Regions from separate parts of the Thioalkalivibrio sulfidiphilus HL-EbGr7 genome, predicted to be linked through region 1. Evidence: predicted binding sites of a transcription regulator. Region 1 holds the regulator's gene; the other holds the start of a gene.
What was found. The regulator sigma-54, encoded in region 1, starts transcription at its own class of promoters, with help from an activator protein. The targets are predictions, from matches to a motif close to TGGCANGNTNCNTGCTT.
Positions count from the first base shown of each region.

Region 2: a site for sigma-54 is predicted at 2,164-2,180, ahead of flgB (flagellar basal body rod protein FlgB). Genes of this name have one in related genera too.

Region 1 is NC_011901.1:780,725-784,932, reverse strand. Features, by position in the region: gene lptC (LPS export ABC transporter periplasmic protein LptC) at 1-286, shown strand, start outside; gene lptA (lipopolysaccharide transport periplasmic protein LptA) at 258-800, shown strand; gene lptB (LPS export ABC transporter ATP-binding protein) at 797-1,522, shown strand; gene TGR7_RS03590 (RNA polymerase factor sigma-54) at 1,715-3,241, shown strand; gene hpf (ribosome hibernation-promoting factor, HPF/YfiA family) at 3,282-3,605, shown strand; gene TGR7_RS03580 (PTS sugar transporter subunit IIA) at 3,615-4,091, shown strand; gene hprK (HPr(Ser) kinase/phosphatase) at 4,088-4,208, shown strand, end outside.
Region 2 is NC_011901.1:1,304,821-1,309,028, forward strand. Features, by position in the region: gene TGR7_RS06080 (chemotaxis protein) at 122-1,054, shown strand; gene TGR7_RS06085 (CheR family methyltransferase) at 1,195-2,022, shown strand; gene flgB (flagellar basal body rod protein FlgB) at 2,219-2,611, shown strand; gene flgC (flagellar basal body rod protein FlgC) at 2,618-3,037, shown strand; gene TGR7_RS06100 (flagellar hook assembly protein FlgD) at 3,051-3,731, shown strand; gene flgE (flagellar hook protein FlgE) at 3,763-4,208, shown strand, end outside.

The DNA.
Region 1 (4,208 bases):
CGACTGGACCCTGAACGCGGAGCAGGCCTGGGTTTCTCCTGATGGTGAAGAGGTGCGTTTGTACGGGGCCGTGCACATGTCCCGCCCCGAAGGCCCCGCCCACGCCACCGTGGACATTCACACCCGGGACGTGACCGTCTGGCCCGAGCCCCAGCGGGCCGAATCCGAGGCCCCGGTGCAGGTGCGCAGCCCCCAGTATCAGGTGGACGGCACCGGCCTGCGCGCCGATCTACAAACCAGCATCCTGGAGTTGCTGCATGATGCAGATGCCACGTATTTCCCTTAAACGCCCGCTGGTCGCCACCCTGTTCGCAGGCCTGATGCTCGCCCTGATCACGGCCCTGGCCTCGGCCTCTGAACGGGATCTGCCCATCCGCATCCAGTCCGACAGCGCCGAACTGGACGACCAGCGAGGCGTCAGCGTCTACCGGGGCAACGTGGAAGTCACCCAGGGGGACCTGGTGATCCACGCGGACACGCTCACCGTGCACTCACCGAGCCGTGTGCTGCAGCGCATGGAGGCCGAAGGCAACCTGGCCAGGCTGCGCACCCTCACCGAGGACGGCCGCGAGGTGCGCGCCGAGGCGCGGCACATGGAATACCTGGCCGCTGAACGTCGCATGGTGCTGACCCGCGATGCCCGCATCTGGCAGGCACAGGACGAGTTTCGTGGCGCACGGATTGTCTATGACATGGACCGGGAGACACTGGACGCAGCCTCCGGCGACAGCGGTCGCGTGGAGGTCATCCTGACCCCGGCCGAAAACACCCGTGGCGGCGGCAGCGGTTCGAGCCAGTGAGTCGTCTGAGCGCCCAGGACCTGATCAAGCGCTACCGCGGCCGCACCCCGGTCAACGGCGTCTCGGTCCATGTGGACAGCGGCGAGGTGGTGGGCCTGCTGGGGCCCAACGGCGCCGGCAAGACCACCTGTTTCTACATGATCGTCGGCCTGGTGCCCGCCGACGAGGGCCAGATCCTGCTCAACGAACGGGACATCACCGCCTTTCCCATGCACGCCCGGGCACGCATGGGCGTGGGCTACCTGCCCCAGGAAGCCTCGGTATTCCGCAAGCTCTCCGCCGCAGACAACATCCTCGCCGTGCTGGAGACCCGCAGAGACCTCTCGGCCACCGAGCGCCAGCAACACCTGGAATCCCTCCTGGAAGAACTGCAGATCACCCATATCCGCGACAATCTGGGCATCAGCCTGTCCGGTGGTGAGCGGCGCCGGGTGGAGATCGCACGGGCACTGGCCACGGAGCCGGCCTTCATCCTGCTGGATGAACCCTTCGCCGGCGTGGATCCCATTTCAGTGATCGAGATCCAGCGCATCATCACCCACCTCAAGGACCGGGGCATCGGCGTACTCATCACCGATCACAACGTGCGCGAGACCCTGGGCATCTGCGACCGCGCCTATATCCTCAGCGAAGGGCGTATCATCAGCGAAGGCCCGCCCGATCACCTGCTGGCCGACGAAATGGTGCGCAAGGTGTATCTCGGCGAGCATTTCCGACTGTAAGCCTGGGACATCATCTCGCACATCCCGTGCCAAATTTAACCCGGCCTACCCTATAATCGGCCTATGAACCGCCGGGCCATGACAACGCTCCCGCCAGCAAGGGCCGCCATCGGGCCCGGACCTGCCACACACACGCCGGATGCTTTAGAATCTGCGCCCTTTCGGCTGCCAGCCACATTCAAACACTGAATCATGCTTAAACCTTCCGTCCAGCTGCGTCTCGGCCAGAGCCTCACCATGACGCCCCAGCTGCAGCAGGCCATCCGCCTGTTGCAGCTCTCCACGCTGGAACTCCAGACCCAGATCCAGGAAACCCTGGAGACCAATCCGATGCTGGAGGCCCTGGAGGCCGGTGAGGCAGAGGGGGAGGGTGAATCCGCCGAGGCGGATGCCGTGGACCTGGGGACCGGCAACGACTCGGTCACCAATCAGGCCGAGAACAATCGCAACGAAACCACCAACACCCCGGAAGATGCCGACGACCGCGCCCGCGGCGAGGACATCCCCGACGAACTGCCCGTGGACAGCAACTGGGATGAGATCTACGACGTAGCCCCGCCGGGCGCCACCGGCGGTATGCCGGAATACGACGGCCGGGACATGTTCGAGAACCAGAGTGGCGCCGGCGAGTCCCTCCATGAACATCTCATGTGGCAGCTCAATCTCACCCCCATGAGCCCGGAGGACCGGGTCATCGCCATGACCCTGGTGGACGCCATCAACGAGGACGGCTATCTCAGCGAATCCCTGGAGGCCATCCAGGCCAGCCTGTCCAACGACCTGGAGATCGACCTGCCCCTGGAGGAGATCGAGGCGGTACTGCACCTGGTGCAGCAGCTCGACCCGGTGGGCAGTGGCGCGCGGGATCTGTCCGAATGCCTGCTCATCCAGCTCCAGCAGATGCCCGCCGACACCCCCTGGCTGGACAAGGCCCGGGAGCTGGTGCGCTCCCACCTGGATTGCCTGGGCGCCCGGGACTACAAGCAGTTGCTGCGCAGCCTGCATGTCAGCGAGGCAGACCTGCAGGAGATCATCGGCCTGATCCAGGGGCTCAATCCACGCCCTGGCAGCCTGGTGAGCAACATCAACCCCGAGTACATCGTCCCCGATGTGTTCGTGCGCAAGCATGAAGGTCGCTGGCAGGTGGAGCTGAACCCGGACATCGCACCGCGGCTGCGGGTCAATCCGCTCTACGCCAGTTTCGTGCGCCGCGCCGACACCAGCCAGGATAATGTCTACATGCGCAACCAGCTGCAGGAGGCACGCTGGTTCATCAAGAGCCTGCAAAGCCGCAACGAGACCCTGCTGCGGGTGGCCATCGCCATCGTCGAACAGCAGCGCGCCTTCCTGGAACAGGGCGAAGAGGCCATGAAACCCCTGGTGCTGCGCGATATTGCCGAGCAACTGGACATGCATGAGTCCACCATCTCCCGGGTGACCACGCAGAAATTCATGCACACCCCCCGGGGCATTTTCGAATTCAAATATTTCTTTTCAAGCCACGTGGGCACCGCCGACGGTGGCGAGTGCTCCGCCACGGCGATCCGCGCCATGATCAAGAAGCTCATCGCCGAGGAGCCCCAGGGCAAGCCCATGAGTGACAGCAAGATCGCCTCGATCCTGGTGGACCGGGGCATCCATGTGGCGCGGCGCACCGTGGCCAAGTACCGTGAGGCCATGTCCATACCACCTTCCAACGAGCGCAAGCGGCTCATCTGAACGTCCACTGAACATATTCACTTAACGAAAGGAGTCTTCCATGCAAATCAATCTCACCGGCCACCACGTGGATCTCACCCCTGCCCTGCGCGACTATGTGAACGAAAAGTTCGATCGCCTGGAGCGGCACTTCGACAATGTCATCGACGTGCACGTGATCCTTACCGTAGAGAAGCTGCAGCAGAAGGCAGAGGCCACCATGCTGGTGAGCGGCAACAACCTGTTCGCCGACGCAACCGATCAGGACATGTATGCCGCCATCGACGCCCTGGTGGACAAGCTCGACCGCCAGGTGGTCAAGCACAAGGAAAAGCTCAAGGATCACCACCGCGCAGAAGGCTCACACCGCAACCACAGCGAGTAAGCTCATCCCATGAATATCGGTCAACTCCTCGCGCCGGAACGGGTCTCCCGTACCGGGGAAATCAGCAGCAAGAAGCGCGTGCTGGAAACCCTGAGCGAGATGCTCTCAACCAGCCAGCCGGATCTGAGCAGCGGCGAGATCTTCGAAAGTCTGATCTCCCGTGAACGTCTGGGCAGCACCGGTCTGGGCCATGGAGTGGCCATCCCCCACGGTCGCGTGGCGGGAGTGAAAAACGCCGTGGCCGCACTCATCAAGCTGGAGCGGGGCGTGGACTACGACGCTCCCGACCGGGAGCCCGTGGACCTGCTGTTCGCGCTGCTGGTGCCCCAGGAGTCCACCGACGAGCACCTGGAGATCCTGGCCACCCTGGCGCGCATGTTCGCAGACCCCTCCACCCTGGCGAGCCTGCGCTCGGCCGATGACGGCGAGACCCTGCTCGACCAGGTTCGCCATTGGGACGGCAACGGAGACGGCGCCACCCCATGAGCGACTGGCTCAGCGTTCGCTCTCTGGTCGAGGCCATGGACGAACGCCTGGGCCTGCAGTGGGTGGCCGGCCTGCGCGGCAGCGAACGCCGGCTGTCCCGCCACCCCAGCGCCGACG
Region 2 (4,208 bases), 520 kb from region 1:
GCAGTGAGCTTGCAAGAGGCATGCCATGGTCCCGCTCAAGGAAATCTGCGCAAGGCCGATAGAGTTGTCCATAATGGACAAGAAAAGCGCCGCACCCTTGCGCCAACCTCGGGAGAGTTCCATGACCGGTGTGCTTGATGAAGTCAACCGTCGTACCCAGCTGGTGGGGCAGAACCGCCTCGAACTGCTCATGTTTCACCTGGGTGACAAGCAGCTGTTCGGCATCAATGTCTTCAAGGTCCGCGAGGTCATTCCCTGTCCGCCCCTCAAGCGCATGCCGGACTCCCACCCGGTGGTGGCGGGCATCGCCCACATCCGGGGCAGCACGGTACCGCTGATCGACATGGCCAAGGCCATCGGTAAGGCCCCGCTGCCCAAGACCGAGGGCACCTTCGTCATCATGACCGAGTTCAACCGCACGGTGCAGGGCTTCCTGGTGTCCGCGGTGGACCGCATCGTCAATCTCAACTGGGATGCCATCCGGCCGCCCCCCAAGGGCACGGAAAAGGGCAGCTACCTGACCGCGGTCACCAACGTGGACAACAAGCTGGTGGAGATCGTCGACGTGGAGAAGGTGCTCGAACTGGTCACCGGACCCGCCAAGGGCGTCTCCGCCGAGATCGCCCAGGCCGGCCAGGAGGCCTCCGGGCGTGTGCGCCGGGTACTGGTGGCCGATGACTCCTCGGTGGCCCGCAAACAGATCAAGCGTTCTCTCGACGAGATCGGGGTAGAGAGCATCATCGTCAAGGACGGCCGGGAGGCCCTGGACACCCTCAAGGAACTGACCGCGGTGACCGGTTCCATCGACGACCAGATCGCCCTGCTGCTCTCCGACATTGAGATGCCGGAGATGGACGGCTACACCCTGACCTCGGAACTGCGCAAGGTACCGGAGCTGGCCGGGTTGCACGTGATCCTGCATTCCTCACTGAGCGGGTCCTTCAATGCCGCCATGGTGCAGCGCGCTGGCGCCAACCGGTTTTTGCCCAAGTTCAATCCCGATGAACTGGCCGCTGCCGTGCTTGAACACATCAAGGGCAGCGCCGATTCCTGAGGCACCGTGGCGGCCGAGATGTACCCCCGTCGATTGCCGGGGCGGCAAGATCTTGCCGCCCCGGCAAGTGTGCCCATGACCGGCCCGTGACCGTTATACTGCCAGTGCCCGCAACCGGCACAAACCAGGAGAGCGACCCCTTGTCATCCACTGCCATCCAGCCCCAGGACTACGAGGACTTCCGTCTGTTCCTGGAAAAGAGCTGCGGCCTGGTGCTCGGCGACAACAAGCATTACCTGGTGACCAGCCGACTGTCCCGGCTGATGGGTGAGTTTTCCGTGGGTTCGGTGAGCGAACTGCTGCGCCTGCTCAAGACCGGATCCCGGCCCGGGTTGCGCGAGCGGGTCATCGAGGCCATGACCACCAACGAGACCTACTGGTTTCGCGACGTCTTCCCCTTCGACATCCTCAAGGACACCATCTTTCCGGAGCTGGGCAAGAAAGGCGTCAACCCGGTGAAGATCTGGTCGGCGGCCTGCTCCAGCGGTCAGGAGGCCTACTCCATCAGCATGATCGTGAGCGAATTCCAGCAGGCCCGTCCGGGGGTGCTGAAGAACGTGCAGATCGTGGGTACCGACATCTCCACGGCCATCGTGCGTGATGCCCGCGAGGCCACCTACGACAGCCTGTCCGTGGGCCGCGGCCTGTCCCAGGAGCGGCGCGACCGCTTCTTCGTGCAGCAGGACAACCGCTGGCAGCTGCGCCCGGAGATCCGTGCCCGGGCGAGCTTTCGCGAGTTCAATCTGCTCGACAGCTATACCCTGCTGGGCAAGTTCGACGTGGTGTTCTGCCGCAACGTGCTGATCTATTTCTCGGCGGAATCCAAGCGCGACATCCTCAAGCGCATCGCCCAGATCCTCAACCCCGGCGGCTATCTGTTCCTGGGGGCTTCCGAGTCCATGGCCAACTATTCCGACGCCTTCGAGATGGTGCGCTGCAACCCCGGCGTGGTGTACCGCAAACGCTGATCCGGGATGCCCGGATCCGGGCGTCAAAATCCCGTCCTTCCAGGCCTGAGCCCCGCTGCCGTGGCGGATTGTTGCCGCCATCAAGTCGTCACATCCCGCTGTCTATCCAATAACTCATTGAAATAAATACAGATTAAATCATGGCATGCCTGTTGCATTGCTTTCGTGCAGACAAGACTCACGAGGTGAAGCAGGCATGTCACTGTCCTTCGACAAGGCCCTGGGTATCCACGCCGATGCGCTGCAGTTGCGCTCCCGGCGCCTGGAACTCCTGGCCTCCAACCTGGCCAACGCCGATACCCCCAACTACAAGGCGCGGGACATCGACTTCCGTGCCGCCCTGAGTCAGGCCCAGGGCGGGGGCGTGGGTCTGATGCGCACCCACGCGAGCCATCTGTCCGTGCAGGGCGGTGGCGTGGGCGGCGAGCCGCTCTACCGCATACCCAACCAGCCCTCCCTGGATGGCAACACCGTGGACGCGCAGCTGGAGCAGGCGGCGTTCTCGGAGAATGCCGTGCAGTACCAGGCGAGCCTGGATTTCCTCAACAGCCGATTCCGCGGTCTGCGCACCGCGCTCAAGGGGGAGTGATAGCCCATGAGCAACCTGTTCAAGATCTTTGATGTCTCCGGCTCGGCGCTCAGCGCCCAGTCCGTGCGCCTCAACGCCATCGCCAGCAACATGGCCAACGCCCAGGTGGCCAGCCAGACCCCGGAGGGGGCCTACCGGGCCAAGCATCCGGTGTTTGCCTCGGTGCTGCAGGCGGCGGGCCAGAGCGGCTCCGCAACGCCGGTGCGGGTGGTCAATGTGCTGGAGAGCCAGGCGGAGCCGGTGGCCGAATATGCGCCCAACCACCCGCTTGCCAACGAGCAGGGCTACATCTTCAAGCCCAACGTCAGCGTGGTGGAGGAGATGGCCAACATGATCTCCGCGTCACGTTCCTACCAGAACAACGTGGAAGTGATGAATACCACCAAACAGCTCCTGCTGCGCACCCTGCAGCTGGGTCAGTCGTAACAGGAGGCCTGAGATGAACAGCGCCAGCGCCATCAGTGCAGACATCATGAACAAGCTGGGACTCACCTCCCACGAGACCGCCAACACGAAGGGTGATGATCGCCTGGGCCAGAGTGATTTTCTCAGGCTCATGATCACCCAGCTGGAGAACCAGGATCCCTTCAAGCCCATGGAGAGCGGCGAGTTCCTGGGCCAGCTGGCGCAGTTCGGTACGGTCTCCGGCATCGAGGACCTGCAGAAATCCTTCAACCGCTTCAGCCAGAGCATCGCCTCGGGCCAGGCCCTGCAGGCCGCGGCCCTGGTGGACCGTCATGTCACCGTCCCGGGCGACATGATCATCATGGATCCGGCCGAGGGCATGCGGGGGGCGGTGCAGGTGCCGGCCTCGGCCGAGGTGGTCATCGGTGTCTACAACCAGGCCGGCCAGCTGGTGCGGCGAATCCCCATGGGTATCCAGGAGGCCGGGCTGCGCGAGTTCCACTGGGATGGCCGGGACGAGACCGGCACGCTGCTGGCCCCGGGTATCTACGAATTTGCAGGTCTGGCCAGTGATGGGCGCGGCACTGAGGCCCTGGACATGCATCTCTCTGCTCGGGTCGAGAGCGTGAGCCTGGGCAACAACAACGGTGCCCTGCTTCTCCAGGTGGAGGGGATGGGTGAAGTGAATTTCAACAAGGTGAGACAGATCGGCTGAGGCCGGGCGTCGAGTTCACAGGAGACAGACCATGCCATTTCGTACTGCATTGAGTGGTTTGAACGCGGCCTCCGCGGATCTGCGTGTCACGGGTAACAACATCGCCAACTCCGGCACCACGGGCTTCAAGCAGTCCCGCGCCGAGTTCGCCGATGTGTTTGCCCTGTCCTATGGCGGTATCAGCCAGACGGCCATTGGCACAGGCGTGCGCCTCTCTGCCGTGACCCAGCAATTCAGCCAGGGCAACATCGAGTTCACGGGCAACAACCTGGACCTGGCCATGAACGGCCAGGGCTTTTTCGTGCTCAATGACAGCGGCACCCAGGTCTACAGCCGCGCCGGGGCATTCCAGGTCAATCGCGAGGGCTACGTGGTCAATACCCAGGGCCAGCGCCTGCAGGTCTACACGCCGCAGAATGCCGAAGGCACCCAGTTCAACACGGGTTCCCTGGCTGATTTGCAACTGTCCCTGTCCGA